2 regions of the Streptomyces sp. NBC_01460 genome follow, and region 1 is predicted to be linked to the other one. Evidence: riboswitches for the same ligand, from Rfam matches in the RefSeq annotation. Region 1 holds a riboswitch; the other holds the start of a gene.

What was found. A riboswitch is a leader RNA that binds a small molecule or an ion and turns the genes downstream of it on or off. The one in region 1 is predicted to bind glycine.
Region 2: it holds a riboswitch for glycine, as region 1 does, so the genes downstream of both, gcvP (aminomethyl-transferring glycine dehydrogenase) here and gcvT (glycine cleavage system aminomethyltransferase GcvT) in region 1, are expected to answer to the same signal.

Annotation. Positions count from the first base shown of each region.
Region 1 is NZ_CP109473.1:5,800,626-5,805,748, forward strand. Features, by position in the region: gene glyA (serine hydroxymethyltransferase) at 1-101, opposite strand, end outside; gene gcvH (glycine cleavage system protein GcvH) at 120-497, opposite strand; gene gcvT (glycine cleavage system aminomethyltransferase GcvT) at 587-1,714, opposite strand; glycine riboswitch at 1,883-1,980, opposite strand; gene OG488_RS26340 (AAA family ATPase) at 2,154-2,843, shown strand; gene OG488_RS26345 (enhanced serine sensitivity protein SseB) at 3,079-3,852, shown strand; gene OG488_RS26350 (enhanced serine sensitivity protein SseB C-terminal domain-containing protein) at 4,005-4,799, shown strand.
Region 2 is NZ_CP109473.1:1,239,265-1,244,387, reverse strand. Features, by position in the region: gene OG488_RS05515 (MerR family transcriptional regulator) at 30-647, shown strand; gene OG488_RS05510 (DNA polymerase IV) at 729-2,186, shown strand; gene OG488_RS05505 (PRC-barrel domain-containing protein) at 2,108-2,479, opposite strand; glycine riboswitch at 2,613-2,708, shown strand; gene gcvP (aminomethyl-transferring glycine dehydrogenase) at 2,901-5,123, shown strand, end outside.

The sequences.
Region 1 (5,123 bases):
GCGATCATCTCGAGGGTGGACTGCTGGCGGTGGAGCTCGGCGTCGACGGCGGCGGCGACGTCCGGGTCCAGCTCGTGGAGGGAGGAGTTGAGAAGCGACATCAGTGGGTCCCTAAGGTCTCAGTTGCCGGAGAACGCGGTGTACTCGTCGGCGGAGAGAAGGTCGTTCGGCTCCTCCGCGACGCGCACCTTGAACAGCCAGCCGCCCTCGAAGGGGGCGGAGTTCACCAGCGACGGGTCGTCCACGACGTCCTGGTTGGCCGCGGTCACCTCGCCGGTCACCGGCGAGTACAGGTCGCTGACCGACTTGGTCGACTCCAGCTCACCGCAGGTCTCGCCCGCGGTCACCGCGTCACCGACCTCCGGGAGCTGGGCGTAGACGACGTCACCGAGCGCGTTGGCCGCGAACTCGGTGATGCCGACCGTGGCCACGCCGTCCTCGAGGGCCGACAGCCACTCGTGCTCCTTGCTGTACCGCAGCTGCTGGGGGTTGCTCATGACCTGAATTCTCCTGTACGCGGGGGAGTGCTGATGAACGGTGGTCTTACGGTGTGAGACACGACTGCGTCACGTGCGCGGGCGCTGTGTCACTTACGGCGCTTGTAGAAGGGCAGCGCCACGACCTCGTACGGTTCGTGCGTGCCCCGGATGTCGACCCCGACACCCTCGGTGCCGGGCTCGGCGTGCGCCGCGTCCACGTAGGCCATGGCGATCGGCTTGCCCAGGGTGGGCGACGGCGCGCCGGACGTGACCTCGCCCACGACCTCCCCGCCGACGACGACCGGGAAGCCCGCCCGCGGGACCCGGCGGCCCTCGGCGACCAGGCCGACGAGCTTGCGCGGCGGCGCGGTCTCCGCCCGCTCCGCCGCGGCGGTCAGCGCCTCGCGGCCCACGAAGTCGCCCTCCTTCTCGAACTTCACGACCCTGCCCAGGCCCGCGTCGAAGGGCGTCAGCGCGGTGGTCAGCTCGTGTCCGTACAGAGGCATGCCCGCCTCCAGGCGGAGCGTGTCGCGGCAGGAGAGCCCACAGGGGATCAGCCCGTACGGCGCGCCGGCCTCGGTGAGGGCCGTCCACAGCTGCTCGGCGTGGGCGGGGGCGACGAAGAGCTCGAAGCCGTCCTCACCGGTGTAGCCGGTACGGGCGATGAGCGCGGGGACGCCGGCGACCGTCCCGGGGAGCCCGGCGTAGTACTTCAGTCCGTCCAGGTCGGCGTCCGTGACCGACTTCAGTACGGCGGGGGAGTCGGGGCCCTGGACGGCGATCAGCGCGTACGCGTCGCGGTCGTCCCGCACCTCGGCGTCGAAGCCGCCGGCGCGCCCGGTCAGGGTGTCCAGGACGAGCTGGGCGTTGCCCGCGTTGGCGACCACCATGTACTCGCTGTCGGCCAGGCGGTAGACGATCAGGTCGTCCAGGATCCCGCCGTCCTCCGCGACGATCATCGTGTAGCGGGCCCGGCCCACGCCGACGGTGGCGATGTTGCCCACCAGCGCGAAGCTCAGGAAGGCCGCGGCCTGCGGTCCGGTGACGGTGATCTCGCCCATGTGCGACAGGTCGAAGAGTCCGGCCCGGGTGCGCACGGCGTTGTGCTCGTCGCGCTCGCTGGCGTAGCGCAGCGGCATGTCCCAGCCGGCGAAGTCGGTCATGGTCGCGCCCAGGGAGCGATGCAGGGCATCGAGGGCGGTCAGGCGGGGGGCGGCGCTCGGGGCAGTGCTCATGGACATGGCTCCAGGGCATGACGACAGGGGGGTGGTTCCCTCCCCATCTGTCATCGGAACCTGAGAGGTTCGCCGAGAGCCCCTGAAAGGGTCCTGACGGGGACAGCCCCGTCAGGGTCGGCTTGCACCTTGGGTGGAGCCGCACAGCGGCCCGCTTTTCAGATCTGCCTCATCCACGCGGTACGGGGCCTGAGAGATTCAAGGGAGGAACTTGCTCCTTCGGCGCCCGGCGCACACAGTGACCGGGACTCTCCCGCGCGGATTCAAACGGCCGGTATGCAGTTGGCGGGGTCATCATCGCACGCCTTGGGGGAGAGTGGGGCGTCCCGGTCCTTACGGGTGCCGGCGCCGACACGTGGAGCCGGAAGCGGTTGTGCCGCATTACCTTTTCTTTACACTTCGTGGACAGGTCGGTGGGTGAATCGGCAGGGGGAAGGCGATGACGTTGCAGCGCTACGCGACAACGGCGGGGGCGGCACGCGGTGCGATGCCGCGGCAGCCGGGCGTGCCCGCCCGAGAGCCGGTGGACGGGGGTGCTCCGGTGGTCAGTGACCTGCGGGGCAAGGGCGGCGCCGGTCCGCGCGGGCTGGACTTCGCGGCCGGTGACGTGGTGGTGGTCTCGGGGCTGCCCGGCAGCGGCAAGTCGACGCTGATCCGGCGGGCGGTCCTGGAGCACGCGATCGACTCCCAGGACACCAGGGACCGCTGGGCGGCCGCCCTGCCCGGATTACTCCCGTACGCCCTCTACCGCCCCCTGGTGCGCGTCGCGCACTACGCCGGGCTGTGGCGGGCCCTGCGGGCGGGCGGCTCCGTCGTCGTGCACGACTGCGGCACGCAGGCCTGGGTGCGGCGCTGGCTGGCGCGCGAGGCCCGGCGCCGGGGCAGCACCCTGCACCTCGTGCTGCTCGACGTCACCCCCCGGGTGGCCAGGCAGGGGCAGCGGGAGCGGGGGCGCGGAGTCTCCGGATACGCGTTCGCCCGGCACCGGCGCGCGGTCGGGCGGCTGCTGCGCGACACCGAGAGCGGGGTGCTGCCACCGGGGTGCGCCTCGGCGGTCCTGCTCGACCGCGAGGCCGCTGCGGCGATCCTCCGGATCTCCTTCCCGGCGGCCCGGCTCCCGCAGGAGTAGGCGGTCGGGGGTCGATTCATGACGGGGGCGGACCGTGCGGTTCCGGGGCAGCCGGAGGTGTGGTCCGAGGCGTCACCATTCGCATACGCACAGTTCGCACCCCTCCCGTCCGGTGTCCGGAATCTGGACGGTGCGGTGGCCCCGGAGGCCGCTCCCGCCTGCGGCACTGCCTTCACGGCGCGAGCCGGTCTAAGGTTTCAGCCGCACCGCACGGCGAGAAAGGGACACAGACACCGTGGACATTCCGGCTCAGGCCCAGGCTCCGCATCCGTCGCAGGGATGGCCGGCCAACGAGCTCGAAGAAGTGCTCAGCGCCTCGCTCGGCGTCCCCGGCGCGGGGGGACGGCTGGTCGAGGTGCTCGGCCGCAGCCAGATCTGGGTGCCGCTGCCGAACGGCGGCGGACCCGACAGCACCGCCCTCGACCTGCCGACGGTCGACATCGAGGGCGGCGCGTACGTTCCCGTCTTCAGTTCCGAGGCGCAGTTCCTCCAGTGCGTCGGCCCCCATCTCTCCTTCACCGTCGCACCCGCGCGCGAGTTCGCCCGCGGGCTCCCGCCGCAGCTCGGCATCGCGGTCAATCCGGGCGGCGCGGTCGGGATACCCCTGCCGCCGCCCGCCGTCGCCGAGCTCTGCCGGGCCGGGCGCACCGCGCTGGACGGCCCCGCGAGCGGTGGCCGGGTCCGGCTGTACGAGCCGGACTGGAAGGAGGACCCCGTCGACTTCCTGTCCGCGGTGTCCGCCGAATTCCAGGCGACCGGTGTCGTGGGCACCGCGCGCAGGGTGCTGGCCAGCATCGAGGGCGACAGCCCCGTCCTCTTCGTCGGCGTCGAACTCGCCGTCCTGGACGCGGCGACGCAGAGCGTCCCGATGGACGCCCTGGGGCGTGCGCTGGGCCGGGCCCAGGTCCCCTGGCCGGTCAATCTCCTCCTGCTCGACGTGGCGCAGGATCCGGTCGGCGACTGGATGCTGGAGAAGGTGCGCCCGTTCTACCGGCACGACGGGCACTGAGGGCCGTACCCGTACGGGCACATGGCGTCGAGTCGGTGTCGGGGGCGGCGCATAAGCTGGTTGGATGACGAGGCCGCCCCGTGTGCCCGGGAGCGGCGCCACAGCACCGCGAGGCATGCGGGAACAGCGGATCGAAGAGGGGCGGGACCCAGGTGAGTGCGTCAGGCACCGCGGCGGCCGGGCAGGTCGAGCACATGCTGCGCCAAGTGGCCCCCGGGCGCCTCGACACCTACGAGTCGCTGCTGCGGTCACTGTCGGACGGCCAGGTCTGGATGCTGCTCTGGCACGGCACGGCGGGCTCCCCCGACGCCCAGTACGGCAACATGGAGGTCGACGGCCTGGGTTACGCCCCGTGCGTGACCTCCGCCCAGGAGCTCTCGGCGAGCGGCTGGAACAGGGCCCACGAGGTCACCACGGGCCGGGACGTCGCCCGCGCCCTCTTCCCCGACCGCTGGGGCATCTGGCTCAACCCGCACGCCCCCGGCGGCGGAGTGGGCATTCCCTGGCTGGACCTGCGCCGCATCGCCACCGGCCTCGACCGGATGCCGGCGGGGCCGCTGAGGCTCACCGAACCCGCCGTCGAGATCCCGCAGTTCTACGCCCTGCTGTCGCAGAACGCCCACCGCACCCCCGCCGTCCGCGCGCTGCGGCGCGCCTGGGTGCAGCCGGCGCTCGGGGTCCCGTACCTCGCGATCGGGCTCGACCTCTACGACACCGGGCGCCCGTCCGTCGACGCCGTCCGCGCGATGATGCAGCAGTCGATCGGCGTCGTCCCCGACGGACTGCCCGTCTCCACGGTCTCGCTGTCCGACGAGTACGACCCGGTCGCGATGTGGCTGAACGCCAACGCACGGCCGTTCTACGACCGCGAGGCACACGCCCCGGCACCCACCGGGCCCGGCTACGGCTACCCGCCGGCCACCGGACAGGCCCCGCGCGCGTACTGAGACGGCGTCAGGCGGCGCCGGATGCTCCGAGGCAATTAAGCACAGGTTCAACGCTGTTGGGCGGCATGTCCGCTATAGCGGATTAGCGACCGAGAGGTCCGCTCAGTAAGCACGACTGTCCGGATAACGGAAGCCCTCTGACAGCATCACGTTTGAGCAAACATTCCCCGTCAGGTCTGGCGGGTGATCGCAAAGTGGTTGAAGACTCCCTACAGCAGGTGCTCCATGCCCGCGTATCCCTCTTTCAAACAGGGTTCGTCCGGGCGTGCACCACCACATGCATCACATGTTGATACGAGCCGCTACAGCGGCGGTCACAGGCCG
Region 2 (5,123 bases), 4.6 Mb from region 1:
GAGATGGCAGGTCAAGGACGGAGGTCGGCGTGAGAATCAGCGGCGACGGTACGGCTGCGGGTGGGCCGTACCGGCAGCACGGCAGTGCGGCCGACCACTCCATCAGACAGCCGGTTCAGCCGGCGGTGGTGGCAGCGGACGGTGTGGCAGAGGCAGGGGACATCGGCTACCGGGGGCCTACAGCGTGCGCGGCTGCCGGCATCACCTACCGACAGCTCGACTACTGGGCGCGCACGGGGCTCGTGGAGCCGAGCGTGCGTCCCGCGTACGGGTCGGGGACACAGCGTCTCTACAGCTTCCGGGACGTGGTTCTGCTCAAGATCGTCAAGCGTTTCCTGGACACGGGGGTCGCCCTTCAGAACATCCGCACCACCGTGCAGCACCTCAGGGCCCGCGGGTTCACGGATCTGGAGCGGATGACCCTGATGAGTGACGGGGCGACGGTCTACGAGTGCTCGTCGCCGGACGAGGTCGTGAGTCTGCTCCAGGGCGGCCAGGGCGTCTTCGGCATCGCGGTGGGGGTCGTCTGGCGCGACGTCGACGCGGCGCTGTCCCAGCTCCACGGAGAGCGTGTCGACACGGGGGAGACGCTGATCGGTCACAACCCCGCGGATGAGCTGGCTCGGCGGCGCAACCGCGCGGGCTGAGCCACAGGAGCAGGAGCAGAGCGGTGCGGCGCGTGCGTCGGGCGGGTCGAATGTCAGTGGCATGAGGCACCATCGGTCCGTGTGAGAGCCGCGCCCACCATTCTGCATCTGGACATGGATGCCTTCTACGCCTCTGCGGAGCAGGCGGCGAAGCCAAGCCTGCGTGGCAAACCGGTGGTGGTGGGCGGCCTGGGGATGCGCGGCGTGGTCGCCACCGCGTCGTACGAGGCGCGGCGGCTGGGTGTGCATTCGGCGATGCCGATGGCACAGGCACGGCGGCTCGCTCCCAACGCCGCGTATCTGGTCCCGCGTTTCGCGCTCTACCGCACGGTGAGCGACCAGGTGATGGGGCTCCTCGGGCGGCTCTCACCCCTCGTCGAACCGCTCAGCCTGGACGAGGCGTTCGTCGATCTGGAGGCCGGCGGGGTCGCCGACGACGCGGCGTCCGCCCGCGCGATCGGCGGGCAGCTGCGCACCGTGATCAGGGCCGTCACCGGCCTCAGTGGCTCCGTCGGACTGGCCGGCTCCAAGATGCTGGCCAAGATCGCCTCCGAGGAGGCCAAGCCGGACGGTCTGCTGCTGATCGAGCCCGGCACCGAGCGTGAGCTCCTGGCGCCCATGCCGGTGCGGACCCTCCCGGGTGTGGGGCCCGCCACCGGCGACCATCTCCGGCGCGCCGGCATGACCCTTGTCAGTCACCTGGCGGAGGCGGGCGAGGCGGAGCTCGTACGGCTGCTGGGCAAGGCGCACGGCGTCGCGCTCCACCGCATGGCGCGGGGCTACGACGACCGTCCCGTCGTCGCCGAGAGGGACGCCAAGTCCGTGTCGGTCGAGGACACCTTCGACGTGGACCTGCACGACCGTGTGCGGGTCAGGTCGGAGGTGGAGCGGCTCGCGGACCGGTGCGTGCGTCGGCTGCGGGACGCGGGGCGGTCCGGGCGCACCGTGGTCCTCAAGGTGCGCCGCTACGACTTCTCGACGCTCACCCGGTCGGAGACCCTGCGCGGCCCCACCGACGACCCCGCGGTGGTCCGCGAGGCCGCCGCACGGCTTCTGGAGGCCGTGGACACGACCGGCGGCGTCCGGCTGCTCGGAGTGGGCGTCACGGGGCTGGCGGACTTCACGCAGGAGGACCTGTTCGCGCAGGCCGCCGAGGCCGAGCACGCAGCGGAGGGGTCCGCGGCCGCCGCCCCGGACGAACACGACGACACGGCGGAGAGGGCCGCCGACCGGGGCCCCCGGGAGAGCGGCGAGCCGCCGTCCTCGCGACGCTGGCCGGCCGGACACGACGTACGGCACGACGTCCACGGGCACGGCTGGGTGCAGGGCAGTGGCGTCGGCAGGGTCACCGTGCGTTTCGAGGAGCCGTGGACGGGCCCGGGCCGGGTGCGTACGTTCCGCATCGACGACCCGCACCTTCGGCCGGCCGAACCGCTTCCCCTGGTGCGGGATCCGGTGGACTACTCCTCGTGGCCGGCCAGTTTGCCGAAGTCCTTGTCGGGGGCAGGGCCGGCCGAGGGCGAGGAGTCCAGTCCGTAATGCCGGTAGAGCTGCAGCTCCTGCTCGGGCGAGAGGTGGCGGCCCACGCCGAAGTCGGGGGCGTCCTTGATCAGGCCCCGGTCGAAGGGGATCCGCAGCGCCCCGTCGACGAATTCGCTCGGTTCCAGCGGGACGAACGCGTCCCGGGTGAAGAGTCCGGTGCGTACGGCGGCCCACTCGGGTACCCCGGTCGCATCGTCGAGATAGACCTCGTCCACCGTACCGATCTTGGCACCACGACGGTCGAAGGCCTTGCGGCCGATCAGGCTGCGCGGATCGATGTCGGTCTGCACGGTGCCTCCCACTGGTCACAACTGCATCAGGTGGTCGCGACTGCTCCACAGGCTCTACGAAAGGCCAGATCCGGGCCGTCGGCCACTCGAGACGGCCCGCACCGACCCCGCTGGTAGGCTGGAACACGGCTGCTGACCCTGTGCGGGAGAGTCCTCCGGAGAGATCCGGGGGCGCCGAAGGAGCAACTCCTCCCCGGAATCTCTCAGGCCCCTGTACCGCACGGACGAGGTCACTCTGGAAAGCAGGTCGGGATCCGTACGGCACGTGCCGTCACGGGTGTCGCCCTCACCGACGGTGAAAGCCGGTACGCCCCGGGGCGTGCCGGTGAAGCTCTCAGGTCGAGATGACAGAGGGGGAGGCCGTTCGGGCAGCCACGCCGTGGCGCCCTCGCAGGTCGTGGCAGACCAGGAGGCCTCCATCATGACCCCCCGTCGCACTCCGCTCTCCCAGCTGGAGCAGGGCATTCCGTTCGAGCAGCGCCACATCGGGCCCGATGCCGGGGCGCAGGCGAAGATGCTCGCCCAGGTCGGCTACGGCTCCCTCGACGAGCTCACCGCCGCCGCCGTGCCCGACGTGATCAGGAGCGCCGAGGCGCTGAACCTGCCCGAGGCGCGCACCGAGGCCGAGGTCCTGGCCGAGCTGCGGAGCCTCGCCGACCGCAACCAGGTGCTCGCACCGATGATCGGCCTGGGCTACTACGGCACGTTCACCCCGCCCGTCATCCTGCGCAACGTCATGGAGAACCCCGCCTGGTACACGGCCTACACGCCGTACCAGCCGGAGATCTCCCAGGGGCGCCTCGAGGCCCTCCTGAACTTCCAGACGATGGTCGCCGACCTCACCGGGCTTCCCACCTCCGGCGCCTCGCTCCTCGACGAGGGCACCGCGGCCGCCGAGGCCATGGCGCTGGCGCGCCGCGTCGGCAAGGTGAAGAACGGCGTCTTCCTGGTCGACGCCGACACCCTGCCGCAGACCGTCGCGGTGATCGAGACCCGCGCCGAGCCGACCGGCGTCGAGGTCGTCGTCGCCGACCTCACCGGGGGCATCCCGGCGGAGGTCGCCGAACGCGGCGTCTTCGGGGTGCTGCTCCAGTACCCGGGCGCCTCCGGCGCCGTACGCGACATCAAGCCCGTCATCGAGCAGGCGCACGAGCTGGGGGCGATCGTCTCCGTCGCGGCCGACCTGCTGGCCCTGACGCTCCTCACCTCGCCCGGCGAGCTGGGCGCGGACATCGCCGTCGGCACGACGCAGCGCTTCGGCGTCCCGATGGGCTTCGGCGGACCGCACGCCGGCTTCATGGCCGTACGCGAGAAGTTCGCCCGCAGCCTGCCCGGCCGCCTCGTCGGGGTGTCCGTCGACGCCGACGGCAACAAGGCCTACCGCCTGGCGCTGCAGACCCGTGAGCAGCACATCCGCCGCGAGAAGGCCACCAGCAACATCTGCACCGCCCAGGTGCTGCTCGCCGTCATGGCCGGCATGTACGCCGTCTACCACGGTCCCGACGGGCTGCGGACGATCGCCGGGCGCACCCACCGGTTCGCCGCCATCCTCGCCGAGGGGCTGCGGGCCTCCGGCGCGGAGGTCGTGCACGGCGCGTACTTCGACACCCTCACCGTCCGTGTGCCGGGCAAGGCCGCCCAGGTGGTCGCCGACGCCCGCGAGCGCGGGGTGAACCTGCGCCTGGTCGACGCCGACCATGTCTCCGTCGCCTGCGACGAGACCACGACCCGCGCCCGGGTCGCGGCCGTCTGGGCGGCCTTCGGGGCCGGCGGCGACATCGAGGCGCTGGACGCGGAGACCGCCGACGCGCTGCCCGAGGGGCTGCTGCGCACCGACGCCGTCCTCACCCACCCGGTCTTCCACCAGCACCGTTCCGAGACGGCGATGCTGCGCTACCTGCGTAAGCTCGCCGACCGCGACTACGCGCTGGACCGCGGCATGATCCCGCTCGGCTCCTGCACCATGAAGCTGAACGCGACCGCCGAGATGGAATCGATCACCTGGCCCGAATTCGGCGCGCTTCACCCCTTCGCGCCCGCCGAGCAGGCACAAGGCTTCCTCACCCTCATCCGTGAGCTGGAGGAGCGCCTCGCCGAGGTCACCGGTTACGACGCCGTCTCCATCCAGCCCAACGCCGGCTCGCAGGGCGAGTTCGCCGGGCTGCTGGCCGTGCGCGCCTATCACCGGGCCAACGGCGAGCACGAACGCACCGTCTGCCTGATCCCCTCCTCCGCGCACGGCACCAATGCGGCGAGCGCGGTGATGGCCGGCATGAAGGTCGTCGTCGTGCAGACCGCCGACGACGGAGAGGTCGACATAGAGGATCTCCGGGCCAAGATCGCCAAGCATCGCGACGAGCTCGCCGTCCTCATGATCACCTACCCCTCGACACACGGTGTCTTCGAGGAGCACGTCGCCGACATCTGCGGTGAGGTGCACGAGGCCGGCGGCCAGGTGTACGTGGACGGTGCCAACCTCAACGCGCTGGTCGGTCTCGCCAAGCCGGGCCACTTCGGCGGCGACGTCTCCCACCTGAACCTGCACAAGACCTTCTGCATCCCGCACGGCGGCGGCGGCCCGGGTGTCGGCCCGGTCGGTGTGCGCGCCCACCTGGCGCCGTACCTCCCCAACCACCCCCTCCAG